3 regions of the Gordonia jinghuaiqii genome follow, and region 3 is predicted to be linked to each of the others. Evidence: predicted binding sites of a transcription regulator. Region 3 holds the regulator's gene; each other region holds the start of a gene.

What was found. Region 3 encodes LexA, which represses DNA repair genes until DNA is damaged. Its sites were predicted from a motif close to CGAACANNTGTTCG; they were not measured.
Region 1: a site for LexA is predicted at 2,493-2,506, ahead of H1R19_RS20735 (HNH endonuclease signature motif containing protein). Genes of this name have one in related genera too.
Region 2: a site for LexA is predicted at 1,872-1,885, ahead of H1R19_RS05580 (alpha-ketoglutarate-dependent dioxygenase AlkB). Genes of this name have one in related genera too.

What each region holds. Positions count from the first base shown of each region.
Region 1 covers NZ_CP059491.1:4,657,510-4,663,357, reverse strand. Annotated here, with positions in the region: gene H1R19_RS20745 (cation-translocating P-type ATPase) at 1-2,052, opposite strand, end outside; tRNA gene H1R19_RS20740 (tRNA-Gly) at 2,227-2,300, opposite strand; gene H1R19_RS20735 (HNH endonuclease signature motif containing protein) at 2,536-4,035, shown strand; gene dcd (dCTP deaminase) at 4,056-4,625, shown strand; gene H1R19_RS20725 (UDP-glucose dehydrogenase family protein) at 4,715-5,848, shown strand, end outside.
Region 2 covers NZ_CP059491.1:1,265,370-1,271,217, reverse strand. Annotated here, with positions in the region: gene H1R19_RS23170 (transposase) at 1-416, opposite strand, end outside; partial or broken gene H1R19_RS23165 (helix-turn-helix domain-containing protein) at 433-1,080, opposite strand; gene H1R19_RS05580 (alpha-ketoglutarate-dependent dioxygenase AlkB) at 1,221-1,850, opposite strand; gene H1R19_RS05575 (SulP family inorganic anion transporter) at 1,974-3,473, opposite strand; gene H1R19_RS05570 (hypothetical protein) at 3,727-4,242, shown strand; gene H1R19_RS05565 (oxidoreductase) at 4,291-5,181, opposite strand; gene H1R19_RS05560 (adenylate/guanylate cyclase domain-containing protein) at 5,288-5,848, opposite strand, start outside.
Region 3 covers NZ_CP059491.1:2,394,503-2,400,350, forward strand. Annotated here, with positions in the region: gene H1R19_RS10655 (putative PEP-binding protein) at 1-1,669, shown strand, start outside; gene lexA (transcriptional repressor LexA) at 1,671-2,378, opposite strand; gene H1R19_RS10665 (LysM peptidoglycan-binding domain-containing protein) at 2,617-3,192, shown strand; gene nrdR (transcriptional regulator NrdR) at 3,292-3,807, shown strand; gene hrpA (ATP-dependent RNA helicase HrpA) at 3,781-5,848, opposite strand, start outside.

The DNA of each region.
Region 1 (5,848 bases), 2.3 Mb from region 3:
GAACTTCTGGACGTTGTCGTAGACGCGACGGCCTTCTTCGACCGCGCTGACGATGGTGGCGAAGTTGTCATCGGTGAGCACCATCGTCGCCGCCTCCCGGGCGACGTCGGTGCCGTTGCGTCCCATGGCGACCCCGATGTCGGCCCGGTGCAGTGCAGGGGCGTCGTTGACGCCGTCGCCCGTCATCGCCACCACCGCGCCGAGGTCGCGCAGGGCGTCGGTGATGCGTACCTTCGCCTCCGGGGACGTGCGCGCGAAGACGAGCTCGCTGCCCTGCCCCAGGATGTCGTCGAGCTGTGCCTCGGACATGCCGTCGAGCTCGAGGCCGGTGATCACCTGCAGGCCGAGTTCGGAGCCGATGCCGACGCTGCGGGCGATGCCCTGCGCGGTCAGCGCGTGATCGCCGGTCACCATGACCACCCGGATGCCGGCCCGGTGGCACGTCGCGACGGCGTCGGCCACCCCCTCACGCGGCGGGTCGAGCAGCGCGAGGACACCGAGCAGCGTCAGGTCCTGTTCGGCGCTCCCGCGGTCGATGGTGCGTCCGGTGTCGGTGTCGACGTCGCGAGAGGCCACGGCGATCAGGCGTAGGCCGTCGGCGGCCCATCCCGACACCAGGTTGCGCAGCTCGTCGAGATCGACTCGGTCCGAGGGTCTTCCGGCGATCGTCGTACACCGGCCGAGGATGTCCTCGGGTGCGCCCTTGACGTTGATCCTGGCGCCGTCGGGATCGAAGACGACCGTGGACATCCGTCGGAGTTCTGAGTCGAAGGGAAAGACCCGGTCCGGTTTCGGATCGACCGCATCGCCTGTCCTCGCCGCGGCGACCCCGCGCAACAGGGCGATCTCGGTGGGATCACCGTACTCACGGGTCTGGCCGTCGTCGTCGACTTCGATTCTGGCCGTGCAGCAGTCGACGACGGACCGGGCCAGGCGCCGCATCCCCTCGGTCGGCGTGTATCCCGCTCGGACGTCGTCGACGACCCCGTCGGACGCCCAGATCCGCATCGCCTGCATCGAGTTCTGCGTGAGGGTCCCGGTCTTGTCGGTGCAGATCACCGAGGTCGACCCCAGGGTCTCGACCGCGGATATGCGTTTGACCAGGGCCCCTTTGCGGGCGAGTACCCGCACGCCCACCGCGAGGGCGAGGGTGATGGTCGGCAGCAGGCCCTCGGGGACGTTGGCGACGAGCAGGCCGATGGCGAAGTTCACCGCGTCCTGCAGGGAGAGCCCCGCCAGCAGGGTCCCGAGCGGGATGAACGCGAGGCCGAGTCCGACCGCGACCGCCGCGATGAACCAGGCGACCCGCTTCACCTTCTGCTCGAGAGGACTCTCGTCCCGCACGCCCGTCTGCGAGAGGGCCGCGATGTGTCCGAGCTGGGTCTGCATCCCGGTTGCGAAGACCACCGCCCGACCGTCGCCGCCGACGACGTTGGTGCCGCTGAACACGATGTCGGTGGCCTCGAGGATGGGGCCGGATCGCGCATCCGAGTCGCTCTGCACGTGCACCGGCGCCGACTCGCCGGTCAGGGCGGACAGGTCCACCTCGACCGCACCGGCGATCAAGCGCGCATCGGCGGACACCCGATCGCCCTCACCGAGGTGGATGACGTCGCCGGGAACGAGATCGATCGCCGCGATCGTGTCTTCAGGGGCTTCTCGGACGACCCGTGCGGTGGGCGGCATGATGTCCGAGAGGGCCTCGACCGCCCGCTCGGCGTGTCGCTCCTGGAAGAAGGCGAATGCCGCGTTGATCAGGATGACCACGACGATGGCGATACCGAGCGGCCGGGAGTCGCCGACCCACGCGAGCACCGCCGCCAGCCACAACAGCAGGGCCAGCGGGTGTGTCAGTTGGACCAGGATCTGCTTCGCCCACTGACTGCCGTGTCGTCGCACGATCTCGTTGGGGCCGAAGACGACGCGGCGGCGGTCGGCCTCGCGGCCGGACAAGCCGTCGGTCGAAGTCTTCAGATCCTGCAGGAGACGATCGATGTCCTCTTGGGGATCGACCTCGCGGAGTGACGCGAGTGCAGTGTCGGACGATGCCATGAGGTGTCCGCTCGATTGAGTTCTGGTGCTCTTCATTCACTGTGACAGATGGCACCGGGCGATGCGGCCGATCGTGATGTCCCTGTATCCGGGGTTCAGGGGGCGGGACGGCGGTCGGGCGAAGGCGGCCACGCATCGGCCCAGGCCGCGCGTGAGACGTATCCGCGGTGATGGTGGAGCCGATGACGGGAATCGAACCCGCGTATTCAGCTTGGGAAGCTGATGTTCTGCCATTGAACTACATCGGCGTGCGAGTGCTGGACTCGCGAACGACAGCGTAGCAAATCTGTCCACAGCTGTGGCCCATGCGTCGGGAGATGACGCGGTTTGTGTCGGGGGAAGCTACTAGACTCGGGAGCTGCAACAGTGCAATCCTGCTGCGGCAGAAGAGGATTCTCTGTCCGATAGGGGTTGCGCACCGGCAGGAACGCGCGTAGCATCGAACATAGTTTCGAGTAAAGCCATGATGATGGGGGATTGATCATGGCTTTCGAGGAGCCATTCGCACCACAACCAGAGCTGGTCGAGCAGTACGACCGTCTCCATGCGCTGATCGATGAGATCAGCCAGACGGCGTCGACTCGATGCACCGATGCCGAGCTGCTGAAGGTTGCCTACGAGCACGAACGCGCCACGCGGCGGATGCTCTCGTTGTCCGTGCGTCACATCGTCGACGTCGAAGAGCGTGGGGCCTTCCGCAAGGCCGGCTGCAAATCGATCAACAATTTCATGACCACGGTCCTGCGGCTGAGTGGCGAGACCACACGCCGCCTGAGGCAGGTGAGAGTTCTCGGCAAGTGGGCCGACATGCAGGGCAGCCGCCTCGAGCCGAAGTTCCCGGAGACCGCGAATGCCGTTGCCGACGGCGACATCTCGTCGTCGCACGTAGACGTGATCATCGACGTGATGAACAAGATCCCGGCCGCGGTCGACGCAACCGAGAAAGAAGCCGCCGAGGCCGCACTCGCGCACTACGCACGCGAATACGACCCGCGCTCGCTTCGACAGCTCGGTGAACGCATCCTCGCCCACCTCGACCCCGACGGCAGCATCACCGACGACCGGGACCGCGCCCGCGTCCGCGGGATGCGCCTCGGACCCCAAGACGCGCAGATGATGTCGAAGCTGACGGCCACCCTCGACCCCAAGACGCGCGCCATGCTCGACGTCGTACTCGCGGTGTGGGCGGCCAAGGGCATGAACAACCCCGACGACGACGCGTCCCCGACAGGCGATCCATCGACAGCCGACCCGAATGCACTGGCCGCAGCCGCCGACCGCGACCACAGGTCCGACGAGCAGCGCAACCACGACGCCTTCGCGGCACTGCTGCGCACGATTCTCGACGGTGGAGCGCTCGGCGCCTCTCACCACGGGCTGCCGCCGCACCTCATCATCACGATCTCCGAGTCGTCGCTTCGCGATCGCGCCGGCGATCCTGCTCGCACCGCGACCGGCACACTGCTGCCGATCAAAGACGCCGTCGAGCTCGCCGCAGAATCGCAGCAGCACCTCGCGGTGTTCCGCGACCACACCAGCGAAGTCCTCTACCTCGGCCGCGACCAGCGGTTGGCCTCCCGCGCGCAACGCCTCGCCGCATTCGCCCGCGACGGCGGCTGCACCCACCCCGGCTGCACGCGGCCGTCCTTCGACTGCGAAATCCACCACGACGAAGAATGGTTCGCCGACCTCGGACCCACCGACATCGACAACCTCGCCACCGCCTGCGGAACCCACAACCGCGCGGTCGGTCGAGGCGACGATCAGTGGGCCACCTCCATCGAGACCCACGGCGTCGACGCAGGTCGTGCGGTCTGGCACCCACCGAAGTCGCATCCGTCGTCGACCCCGCGCGTCAATCACGCGCATCGCACCGACGAGGTCCTCGACAGGATGCGCACCGACGTCCACCGACGCAGGTCGGCGGGCGCGCACCGTGCCGGGACGCCCCCGTCGGGCGACACGGGCGCAGACCCGCCCTGACCATTCGATAACCTCGACACGTGCTGCTATCCGACCGCGACATCCGCGCCGAGATCGCGGACGGGCGCCTCGCCATCGATCCGTTCGATCCCGCCCTCGTCCAACCCTCCAGCGTCGACGTCCGGCTCGACAGAATGTTCCGGGTGTTCAACAACACCCGATACACCCACATCGACCCGGCCCAACGACAAGACGAACTCACCTCGCTGGTCGAACCGGCCGACGGTGAGCCGTTTGTGCTGCACCCGGGAGAATTCGTGCTCGGGTCCACCCTGGAGGTCTGCTCCCTACCCGACGACCTGGCCGGACGCCTCGAAGGCAAGTCCTCCCTCGGCCGGCTCGGGCTGCTCACCCACTCCACCGCGGGCTTCATCGATCCCGGCTTCTCCGGCCACATCACCCTGGAACTCTCCAACGTGGCCAATCTCCCGATCACCCTGTGGCCGGGTATGAAGATCGGGCAGCTGTGCCTCATCCGGCTCAGCAGCCCCGCCGAGCAGCCCTACGGCAGCGCGGCGGTCGGATCGAAATACCAGGGACAACGCGGGCCCACCCCGTCGAAGGCGTACCTGAACTTCGTCAAAGACTAAAAGGCGCTCCTCCCGGAGTTCACCCGACCGATCACCGTACGCAACAGTGCATACGGTTGCCGGCCGCAACCGCGGGTGAGCGTTGCATCATGAAGCTCACGGTGATCGGATGCGGCTACCTCGGTGCCACCCACGCGGCCTGCATGGCCGAGCTCGGGCACGACGTCGTCGGCATCGACGTCGACGCACACAAGGTCGAACGCCTCCAGGCCGGTGAGGTGCCGTTCTTCGAGCCCGGGCTCGCCGACATCCTCCGCCGCAACATCGACGCCGGGCGTCTTCGATTCACCACCGACCAGCCGGCCGCAGCCGACCACGCCTCGGTCCACTTCCTCGGCGTCGGAACCCCGCAAGAAGTGCGCGGGCACCGCGCCGACCTGTCACACGTCTACGCCGCCGTCGACGCGCTCGTCCCCACCCTGCGCGGACGGCACCTGATCATCGGCAAATCCACCGTTCCCGTCGGAACCTGTGCCGAACTCGCGCAACGTATCTCGGTGCTCGCCCAGCCCGGCGCCGACGTCGAACTGTCCTGGAGCCCGGAGTTCCTGCGAGAGGGCTTCGCCGTCGAGGACACGCTCGAACCCGACCGCCTCGTCCTCGGTACCGGACTGCTCGACGACGGTTCGCAGGACCCGCAGGAAGAATCGTCGGCCGGCGAGACCGTTCGCGAGATCTACCGCGAGATCCTCGAGACCGGCGTGCCGCTGATCGAGACCGATTGGGCGACAGCCGAGCTCGTCAAGGTCTCGGCCAACGCGTTTCTGGCGACCAAGATCTCGTTCATCAACGCGATCAGCGAGCTGTGCGAGATCGCCGGCGGCGACATCAACACCCTCGCCGACGCCATCGGCTACGACCCGCGCATCGGCCGTCGATTTCTCAACGCCGGGCTCGGCTTCGGTGGCGGATGCCTGCCCAAGGACATTCGCGCACTCACAGCTCGTGCCGACGACATGGGCGCGCCACGCGCTGTCGGATTCCTCCGCGAGGTCGACGCCATCAACATGCGCCGACGGTCCGCCGCCGTGGAACTCGTCTACGAGGCACTCGGCGGGGACGTCCTCGGGCGCAACATCGCGGTACTCGGCGCCGCATTCAAACCCGAGAGCGACGACGTCCGGGACTCGCCCGCGCTCACCGTCGCGAGTCGACTGGCACTCGAAGGCGCGTCGGTCACCGTGTTCGACCCCAAGGCCATGGACAACTCGCGTCGAGTGCAG
Region 2 (5,848 bases), 1.1 Mb from region 3:
ACAATGGTGGTGCCGCTGAAGATGACGATGTGGTTGTCGTCGCAGATGGCGTCGAGGGTGTGTCCACCCCACCGGTTGCCGACCTGGACGAAGTAGGGGCCCACAGTGATTTTGCCTTGCTTGGGGTTGACCTGTTGGCGGGTGGTGAACACTGGTGCTGGTAACGGCCGGTCGACCGGCCGGGCGTGTTCGGTGGCATGGAACGCCTCGGCCGGAGTCGCACCACGTAGCGCACGATGGGGTCGACTGTGGTTGTAATAGCCGCGGAATCGGTCGAGCATCTCGTTGAGGTCGCCGACGGTCGCCGGTGCCGGTTGGGTGTTCAGCCAGCGTTTGAGTGTGCCAGAACCGCTCGATCTTGCCGCAGGTCTGTGGGTGATACGGGCGGGAGTTGATGGTCCGGGTACCCAGCGCACGCAGATTCTTCTCCAGCGGTGTTTCGAATCCACGATGCTTACCGGTGTACACAAATCCGTTGTCAGTCAACGACATCGACGGAACACCACATTCGGTGATGCCGGCGAGCATCACCTGCCACACCAGTGTGGTGGTGGCGTCACCGGTGTCGGGGGCCAGCGCGCACAGATACCGGGAGTGGTCATCGATTGTGCCCGCGATCGCTACCGAGGTGCCGTCGCTGAGGTGCCACTCGGTCCAGTCCGACTGCCACAACTCGTTGGGGCGCTCGTAGCAGAACCGCCGCATCGACGACTTCGGCCGTTTGGCCGGCTCGGCAACAATTAGCCCGTGCCGGTGCAGAATTCGCCATACGGTTGAGCGTGAGGGCACCGAATCGGCACCCTCACGCTGCAACGTCCACACAATCGACTGCGGCCCGTGATCCAGGCCCGCGGACTGCAAACGCGTCCGCGTGGCGATCACCAGCGCCTCGACGTCGCCACCCACACGCCCCGGCTCTGTGTGCGGTCGGCGCGACCGTGGTTCGAGCCCGGCCAGCCCATCAGCGACGAAGCGGCGCCGCCACTTGTAGAACGTCTGCCGGCTGATGTTCTGCTCCCGACAGAACTCGGCCACGTTCTCGATTCCACCCGCCAACGCCGTAGCTGCACGAACGTCCATCACCGTCACCTTCTGGGCCATGAACCATGCTGGCCACGCCCTGCTCAGGTGTCAGCGATGTCCCGAGACATCACCTGTCAGCGATGTCCCGGATCAGAACAGTGCTCATAGCGCGCATGATCGCTACGAAATCCCGTGGGTCACCACACCCCGGGCGGCCGCAGCTGGATGCTGATCCGCGCTCCGACGCCACGCACCTTTGGAACGGCATGCTCCCAGGTGCGTTGGCAGCTGCCGCCCATGACGAGCAGGTCGCCGGAGGAGAGGGTGAACTTCAGTGATCGGCCACCGCCCCGCGGCCGCAGCATCAATGGCCGTGGGGCGCCGAGGGAGACGATCGCGACCATCGTGTCGTGTGTCGACGCCCGGCCGATGCGGTCGCCGTGCCAGGCGACCGAGTCGTTGCCGTCGCGGTAGAGACTGATTCCGGCGGTCGCGAAACCGTCGGGCAGCTCCTCGCGGTAGTGATCGCTCAACTCCGCGCGCATGCCGGTGATCAGTTCGTCGGGAAAGCGTTGGTGTGCCTGATAGATGGAGACCAGCCGCGGCACCTCGACGACCCGGTCGTACATCTGGCGGCGTTCTGCTCGCCACGGGACGTTCTCGCGGAGCCGGTCGAAGAGTTCGTCGGGCCCGTTGACCCAGCCGGGGCACAGGTCCACCCACGCGCCGTCGGTGAGCGGTCGGCGCGTCGTCGAGGACCTCAGGTCACCTAGCGTCGGCTCAACCGACTGTTCGGCGAACAACGAGCCCTGGATGCCGATGGACATGGGCCGAGCCTACACCGTCATCGAACACCCATTCGATAGTCCGCGAATTTCGCGCTCACAAGTTCCGTTTCCGCTCACCGTTCAAGAGTGAGCGGGAACGGAATGGATGAGCGAAACCCCGGGCTACCCCCCACCCAGATGCCCACTCAGGCGGCCATACCGGTCGGCACTGGAATCGTCGAGCCCGACGACGGTGACCTTCTTACCCTTGGCCTGGTACTTCGTGGTCACCGCGTCGAGCGTCGCGACCGTCGACGCATCCCACACGTGCGCCTCGCTCAGATCGATGACGACGTTGTCCGGGTCGCCGGCGTAGTCGAATTGGTAGATGAGGTCGTTGCTCGACGCGAAGAACAGCTCGCCCGTCACCTTGTAGACCCGGGTGTCGGCGTCGGGACTCTTCACCTCGACCACTTCGGTCAGGTGCGCGACGCGTCGGGCGAACAACACCATCGCCGTCAGCACACCGACGATGACGCCGTACGCCAGATTCGATGTCGCGACCGTGACCGCCACCGTCGCCAGCATCACCGCGGTTTCTGATTTGGGCATGCGGCGCAACGTCTTCGGGTTGATGCTGTGCCAGTCGAACGTGCCGACCGACACCATGATCATCACCGCCACCAGCGCGGCCATCGGGATGAGCGCGACGATGTCCCCCAGTCCCACACACAGAATCAGCAGGAACAGTCCAGCGAGGAACGTCGAGATCCGGGTGCGTGCACGGGATTCCTTGACGTTGATCATCGTCTGGCCGATCATCGCGCAACCGCCCATGCCGCCGAAGAATCCGGTGACGATGTTGGCAACGCCCTGGCCGACGGCCTCGCGGGACTTGTCGGAGTGGGTGTCGGTGATGTCGTCGACGAGTTTGGCGGTCATCAGCGATTCGAGCAGTCCGACGATCGCGATGGCCAGCGCGTAGGGAGCGATGACGCGCAGGGTGTCCCATGTCAGCGGGACATCGGGGAACAACAGGGTCGGCAGGCTGTCGGGCAGCTCGCCCTCATCCCCGACGTCGGGCACCGACAGGCTCGCGACGACGGTGATCGCGGTCAGCAGCACGATGGCCACCAGTGGCGCGGGTACCACCGTCGTCAGTTTCGGCAGCCCGACGATGATCGCGATGCCGACGGCCACCATCGGATACACCAGCCACGGCACACCGAGTAGGTGCGGCAGCTGGGCGGCGAAGATGAGGATGGCCAGCGCGTTGACGAAGCCGACCATCACGCTGCGCGGGATGAAGCGCATCAGGCGTGCGATGCCGAGCGCGCCGAGGACGATCTGGAAGACGCCGCCCAGCAGCACCGCCGCGATCAGGTGGTCGAGCCCGTGGCTGGCCACCAACGGCGCGATGACCAGCGCCACGGCTCCCGTGGCCGCGGAGATCATCGCCGGCCGGCCGCCGACGATCGCAATGGTCACCGCCATGGTGAACGACGCGAAGAGACCGACACGCGGGTCGACGCCGGCGATGATCGAGAACGAGATCGCCTCGGGGATCAGCGCCAGCGCGACGACCAGACCGGCCAACACCTCGGTGCGCAGCCGACTCGAGGAACGCAGAGTGAGCCAGACGGATTGGCGGTCGGCGGGCGAGACCGTGTCGGTGGCGGCCATCGCCGAGCTCCTTCGCGTCAGGGTCGTGAACCCGCGAAACTCTACGCGCAACCTAACGGGCACTCACATCGGCGCCGACGGGCCCTCGGCTCGTCGACGCAGGTCGCGATGCGTCGTCGACGCGCTCCCGTGACCTAGGCCACATCACACGCGTTGCGACGCGTACCCGACTGTGGTGAGGTGACCCTCGGCACCACCCCGTCTCCATGCTTTAATCAATTCGTTATAAGACCGCGATGACCGAGAGAGTTTGATGAAGCGCACCCGTATCGCCGCCACCCTGCTCGCCGCCACCGCCCTGGCTCTGCCCGTGGCCCCGGCCACCGCCGACCCGCTGGGGGACCTGTTCGGCAGCGCCAGCGGAAGTCTCGACTCCGGCAGCGCCGCTCTGGGATCGTCCGGCGACAAGGTGACCCACTACGGCAAGCTCGGCCGGCCGGGTGCACCGAACGGCGTGAAGTCCATCAACGTCTGGGTCTACACGCCCAACAAGACCGCGGCCATCACGCCCGGCACCTACCCGAAGAACTCGCGTCTCGGGGTGCGCTGGAACTCGATCATCAACTCCGGCCCCATCGTCGACGGCAACGAATGCCGTATGGAGGTCCGCCTGTCCGGACCCAAGGTGCCCAAGGCGGCGTCGCTGTTCAAGACCCGGGACTGCACCGCGGTGAAGTCCTACTTCTTCAAGGGCGGCGGCGATTTCACCATCCGCGTCACCGACACCATCTCCGGCGCGTCGAACAGCATCAACTTCAGCGTCCAGTGACGGACTGACCCGCCCCACCGGGACGGGTCAGCCGGTGAGCACGCCGATTCAGCCTGCGGTCGTGACGTCGAACTTCTCCGCGGTGAGGCGTTCGGATTCGGCCCAGAGCGCTGCGCGGAATGCGGTGTCGTCGGCCGACTTCCGGTAGCTGTTGCGTCCGGGGGCGCCGCGCAGTCCGAAGAACTCCGTGGGCCCGAAGTACGTTCCCGACTCCACATCCGGCATCGTCGCGGCGTAGATCTGCGGGAGTGCACCGCCGGCCGCGGACTGCGCGATCGGCAGCTTGTTGCCCAGCTTCGCCACGAAGTCGGTGAAGTTCTCGCTACGCCCCTGCAATTCCGTTGCGGCATAACCCGGATGGGCGATCAACGACTTCTTCGACGATCCGGTCTCGGTCAGCCGCGCAGCCAATTCCTTGCCGAACATGAGGTTGGCCATCTTGGAGTCGCCGTAGGCCTGCCAGCGTCGGTACCGGCGTTGTTGCCAGTTGAGGTCGTCGAGCTGGATCCGTCCGATCTGGTGGACGCCCGACGACACGGTCACCACGCGGTCGGAGATCTTGGGCAGCAGCAGCGCGGTGAGCGCGAAATGTCCGAGATGGTTGGTGCCGATCTGCATCTCGAAGCCGTCGGTGGTGCGTCGAAGCGGCACGGCCATGAGCCCCGCATTGTTGACCAGCACGTCGGCCCCGGTCAGCCCGGCCGCGAAGGTCCGCACCGATTCGAGGTCGGCGAGGTCGAGTTGCGCCACCGTCGCCTTGGGCCCCAGCTTCGACGCCACGGCGTCGGCCTTCGCGGTGTTGCGGCATGCGAGTACCACGTCGGCACCGGCGCCGACGAGCGCCTTGGCCGTCTCCGCGCCCAGGCCGCTGTTGGCGCCCGTCACCACGAACGTGCGGCCCGTCTGGTCCGGGATGTCTGCTGTAGTCCAGCCACTCATCGTGTCCCCCTTGGATGTTGTGTCGCCCGGCGTCGACGCCGGGTCGTTCGGCCCACGCTATTGACGTGCCCGGAGCACGTCAACGCTTCGATCACGCCCGGAGGTGTCATCCCCCGAAGAAGGTCGACAGCCGCAGCGGGTTGACGCCGACGATGCGTCGAGCCGGACGCAGCAGGTCGGCGAACAGATTGCTCGACGACCCCAACCGCTGGACCAGTTCGGAGGGCGCGTAGAAGTCGGTGGGTTCCGACCGGCCGCGCATGATGCGGCTGCCGAGCAGTTCCCAGTGCTCGGCTTCGTCGCCGGCGGCCTCGATGGCCGCCTCGATGGCCGCCCCGCTCGCCAGCGCGGGGATGCGGCCGGTCTTGGCCATGTCGGACAAGCGGGCGCACTCGTTGACCGGGTCGCCGATGACGGTGTACTCGTAGCGACGCTCGGCACCGATGTTGCCGGCGAACGCCTCTCCGTAGGACACCCCGATCCCCCATCGGATGTCGAGGCTCTGCGCCAGACGGTCGGCGAGATCCCGGGCGGCGGCCAGCACGGCTCCGGCGGGGTCATCGATCTCCACGGGCGCACCGAAGACCGCGAGCGCGGCATCGCCCTCGAATTTGTTGACGAAGCCGGCATGCTGGTCGACGACGTCGGCCACGATGCTGAAGAACGC
Region 3 (5,848 bases):
CGTCGGCGGGCTGGCGTACGGGCCCGCGGTCTGGCCGGGTGCGCGACCCGACCATTCCGCTCAGACCCTCGGCACCGGCGTCGAGATCGCCGAGGATCGACGAGCCGACGAGGTCGCCCGGTTCGTGAACGCCGCGAGTGTGGTCGCGGGCAGGCTTCGCGAGCGTGCGTCGCAGAACACCGGGGCCGCCGGCGAGGTGCTCACGGCGACCGCCGGGCTCGCCGAGGACCGCGGGTGGATCGGAGCGGCCTCGGGTCTCATCGCCAAGGGTGCGACGGCGGAATCGGCCGCCGTCGCGGCGACCAAACAATTCGCCGAGGTGTTCACCAAGCTCGGCGGGCTGATGGCCGAGCGGGTCACCGACCTCAACGACGTCCGTGACCGGGTACTCGCCGAACTGCTGGGACTGCCCGAGCCGGGGGTACCCACGCCCGAGGTGCCGTCGGTCCTGCTCGCCGACGACCTCGCTCCCGCTGACACCGCGGGGCTCGATCCGTCGACGACGATCGCACTGGTCACCCGTCTCGGGGGGCCGACCAGCCACACCGCGATCATCGCGCGCCAGCTGGGTATCCCGTGCGTCGTGGCGGTGGCCGGACTCGCCGCGGTGGCCGCAGGCACCGACATCCTCGTCGACGGCAACACCGGGGAGATCGAGATCGCCCCGGATGTCGTCCGGGCGCGGGCACGGGTCACCGGACATCGGGATCACGCCGCGACCGTCGCACGCTGGACGGGCCCCGGTCGCACCGCCGACGGGGTCGCGGTCTCGGTGCTGGCGAATGTCGCCGACGGCGCATCGGCTCGGGCCGCCGCCGATCATCCCGTCGAGGGCGTCGGGCTCTTCCGTACCGAGTTGGCCTTCCTCGAGCGAGCCGACGAGCCGTCCGTGGACGAGCAGGCCCGTATCTACGGGGAGGTTCTCGGAGCCTTCGACGGCCGGAAGGTGGTGGTGCGGACGCTCGACGCGGGCTCGGACAAGCCGTTGCGGTTCGTGACCCAGCCGGAGGAGGCCAATCCGGCCCTCGGGGTGCGCGGAGACCGGATCGCGCTGGCGCATCCCGAGATCCGCGCACATCAGCTCGATGCGATCGCGCTGGCGGCCGAGCACACGACCACGAAACCATGGGTGATGGCGCCGATGATCGCCTCGCCCGCCGAGGCCGCGGCGTTCGCCGCGGAGGTCCGCGGGCGCGGCCTGGTGGCCGGGGTCATGGTCGAGGTGCCGGCTGCGGCCATCCTCGCACCGGCGATCCTGGCCGAGGTCGACTTCGTGTCCATCGGCACCAACGACCTGACGCAGTACACGATGGCGGCCGACCGGATGTCCGCCGATCTCGCGTCGTTGACCGACCCGTGGCAACCGGCCGTCCTACACCTGATCGCGATGGTCGCGCGGGCAGGGCGCGATCAGGGCAAACCGGTGGGAGTGTGTGGCGAGGCGGCCGCCGACCCGAACCTCGCGTGTGTGCTGGTGGGGCTGGGTGTCACGTCGCTGTCGAGTGCGCCGGCGGCGGCCGCGGCGGTCGGGGCGCGGCTCGGCCGGGTCACCTCCACGGAGTGCCGGGCGGCGGCCGACGCCGCCTTGGCCACCGCCGACCCGGCTGCGGCCCGGATGGCGGCAACCGCAGTGCTCGACGGTGCGAGCGACCGAACGGATGAGCCGTAGGTCAGATCCGCCGCATCACGGTGACGACCTTGCCGAGAATGACGGCGTCGTTGCCCGGGATCGGATCGAACAGTTCGTTGTGGGGCATCAGCCAGACGTTGCCCTTCTGGCGCTTGAACGTCTTGACCGTCGCCTCCCCGTCGATCATCGCGGCGACGATGTCGCCGTTGTCGGCCACGTTCTGCTGACGGACGACCACCCAGTCGCCGTCGCAGATGGCGGCGTCGATCATCGACTCACCGACGACGCGCAGCAGGAACAGTGACCCCTCGCCGACGAGTTCGCGGGGGAGCGGGAAGACGTCCTCCACTGCTTCCTCGGCCAGGATGGGACCGCCGGCGGCGATCCGTCCCAGGACGGGGACGAATGTGGGCACGGGCAGGTCACCCGCGGTCGGGGTGGCCGGTGACGGCGGCTCGCTCGGCGCGATGTTGACCGCACGCGGACGGTTGGCGTCGCGTTTGAGAAGACCCTTGCGTTCGAGCGTGCGGAGCTGATGGGCCACCGACGACGTCGAGTTCAGGCCGACCTCGTCGCCGATCTCCCGGATGCTCGGCGGGTACCCGCGCTCGCGCACCGACTTGCGGATCACCTCGAGCACGCCACGCTGCCGCGGGGTCAGAGAGGCCTCTGCGGCCACCACATCGACCGGGGCCGCGTGCTCGTCGGCGCCCCGCGCCCCTGTGCGCTTATCGCCGGTCTCGCTCATGTTCGGTTCCTCTCGTGGTCAGACCTGGTGGTCGGAACGTGCTGGTAGACGCCTTGGCCTGGAGCCGAGCCTAGCGGAGAAGAACCCGCACCTCAAACATTTGTTCGATGTGTCGCGAGACTTTGTCGGGATCTCATGCTACAAATTCGAACATCAGTGCATCGAACACCTGATCGATGTTCGATGGTCGACCGTACATCCGCAACCGACGTCCCGACTGGACACAACGGAGGGCACCATGCGTACCGCCACTCTCATCGATCCCACCCGTACCGAGCGCCCATACACCGACGGTGCACCCGGCGACGGCTCCTACACCGGTCCGGCCGGCCGCCTGCGCACCGACCGGACGCGCACCCCGGCGCTGCGTACCGATGGCCGCCGTCCGGCGGACAACCGCCCGGTACCGCGTTCGGCGCTGCAGGCCCCGCGCGTGGGCGGCACCGCGTGCTCGACGCCGGTGGGGACGCGCGGTCGCGGTCCCGTGATCGCCGAACGTGCCGTGATCGCCGAGCGTGCCGTGATCCGCAGGCGCCGTCGCACCGCGGTGGCGATCCTCGCCGGTGTCGGGCTGGCGCTGGCCGTGTGGGTCATCGGTGTCGTCGGTCAGAATTACGCCGCGTCGATGACCCCGACCGCGGTCAGTACCGAGGTCGTACATGTGCGGTCGGGCGAGTCCTTGAGCACCATCGCCTCGCGCGTCGCCCCGGATATGCCGCGCGAGGTCGTCGTCGACGACATCGTCGCGCTGAACGATCTCGGATCGAGCGCGTTGCGCGTCGGACAGCCGCTGCTCACCCCTCTGTACCGCTGAGGCCGGGCGGTATCCTCGATGTCACAGGGACCAGCCGACAATCGGCCGGGCGCGCGGTTGTGCTGCGTCAGAGCGTCCCGCGACCTGCGTGAGGATACGATGCGCTGCCCCTTCTGCAAGAACGACGACACCAAGGTCATCGACTCGCGTGTCGCTGATGAGGGGCAGGCCATCCGGCGGCGCCGCTCCTGTGTGGAGTGTGGCCGACGCTTCTCCACGGTCGAGAGCGCCGTGCTCGCGGTGGTCAAACGCAACGGAGTCACCGAACCCTTCAGTCGCGAGAAGGTGATGCGCGGGGTTCGTCGCGCATGTCAGGGCCGGCATGTCGCCGAGGATGCACTCGCCCAGCTGGCACAACAGGTCGAGGACACCGTCCGGGCCAGCGGCTCGGCCGAGATCCCCAGCAACGAGGTCGGTCTGGCCATTCTCGGTCCGCTGCGCGACCTCGACGAGGTGGCCTACCTGCGGTTCGCCTCGGTCTACCGCTCGTTCGATTCGGTCGAGGACTTCCAGCGCGAGATCGACGACCTGCGGGCCGCCTCGAAGCCTCCGTCGGATTCAGGTCCCCAGGCCGGCGAACGCGCCGTGTCAGCCGAGTCGGTCCAGACTTCGTAGGATCCGTTTCTCCGAGACCGGGAACGCGGTCTTCAGTCGCTGCGCGAACAGTCCCACCCGAAGTTCTTCGACCAGCCAGTGCGCCTCGTCGTTGACGACCCCGCGACGGTGCTCGGGCACCTGCTCGAGGCGCTGCGCCCAGCGTTCGACGACGCGGTCGATGACCGCAACGCCTGCCTGATCACGTGCCGCCGCCGCCGGCAGGGCCTCCAGGCGCGCTTGCGCCGCCTCGAGGTAGCGGGGCAGGTTCTCGAGGTGTCGGCGTGGAGTGGCGGCGACGAACCCGTCGAACACGAGGTGATCGAGCTGTTCGGCGACGTCGTCGGCCGCCAGTGAGCCGGCGTGACGATCGATCGCCGCCCGCACCGGCGCCACCCACTCGAACGCGTCGACGGCGAGAGCGAAGTACGCCGGTGCGGCCTCGCCGATCCCGGGGCGGATCCGATCGGTGAGTGCGGCGAACGCCTCGGGAGTGCGGACGGCGGTCAGCACGGCATCGTCGAGGCCGGACACCGCGTCGCGGATCGCCCGGCGCGTGCAGTCGGCCAGCAGCGTCTCGACATCGCGGTAGGGGCTCTGGCTCAACGCGAGTCGGGCGGTGGAGCCCAGCGAGCTCGCGATCCGCTTGTGCAGTGGCGGGATCGCGAGGTCGAGCAACGCGACGATGCCTCGCCGGAGCAGTCGATCGCGCGACTCGGAGGTCGCCGCCTGGAGTACGACCACTCCGCGTGTGCGGCCCGCCTCGTCGTTGATCGCGTCGAGCGTCGGATACCTGGTCAGGCGCTGGCCCGCGACGTCCACGGTGACCTGGTCGGGCAGGGTGCCGATGCCCTCGGGTGTCCAGGTCTTGTACAGGGTCCGCGTCACCGTCTTCGGCGCGGCCGCCCCGGTGGGTCGTTGCAGCTGTGCGAGCGAGTCGGCGCGTGCCACGATGCGGCCGGCGTCGTCGACGACCGCGAAATGCATGCGCAGATGTGCAGGAATCCGGCTGGTGTCGAAATCGGTTGCGGCGACGGTCATGCCGGTGATGGACGACAGCTCGCGGGCGAGTCCGACGGTGAGTGGCTCCTTGCGTGGCGTGAGTCTGCCGAGGGCGAGGTCGGCGAATCGCTGCGCGGGGGACATGCTCTTGCGCAGCTGTTTGGGGAGTGACTTCACCAGGGCGGTGGCGAGTTCTGAACGCATGCCGGGGACCGACCAGTCGAAACCCGACGAACGGACGTGGGGGAGCAGCTCACGCGGGATCAGCACCGTGACACCGTCATCGGGTGTTCCGGGTTCGAAGCGATATCGCAGTTCGAACCGGGTGTCACCCTGCTGCCACACGCCGGGATAGTCCGTGGGGGCCGTCTCGGTGCCCGTCGCGACGTCCTCGGGTGTGAGGTCGAGCAGGTCCGGGCGGTCGCGGCGGGCCTTGCGCCACCAGGTGTCGAAGTGGCGTGCCGAGGTGACCTCGGGGCCGACCCGCTGATCGTAGAACTCGAACAGCTGGTCTTCGGTGATGACCAGACCTCTTGTGCGCGTGCGGTTCTCGACGTCCGACGCGGCGTCGAGGAGTTGCCGGTTGCGATCGAAAAAGGCGTGCTGCGTGCGCCAGTCGCCCTCGACGAGAGCGTGCCGGATGAACAGCTCGCGGGACAGGACCGGATCGATCCCGCCGTAGTCCACGCGGCGCTGCGCCACCAGCGTGACCCCGTAGAGCGTCACCCGTTCATAGGCCATCGCGGCGCCGCGCTTGGACGACCAGTGCGGCTCGCTGTAGGTGCGTTTCACCAGGTCGCCGGCGAGTTTCTCGACCCACAGCGGATCGATACCCGCGACGGTGTGCGCGTACAGACGTGAGGTCTCGAGGATCTCGGCGGCCATGATGAACGGCGGCGGCTTCTTGGCGAGTGGGGAGGCCGGGAAGATCAGCAGTGTCGTGTTGCGCGCACCCGTGAACTCACGCCCCTCGGTGTTGCGGGCGGCGATGTTGCCGAGGAGGCCCGACAGGATGGCGCGGTGAACGGCGTCGGCGTCGAGTTCGGTGGGCGACACCGAC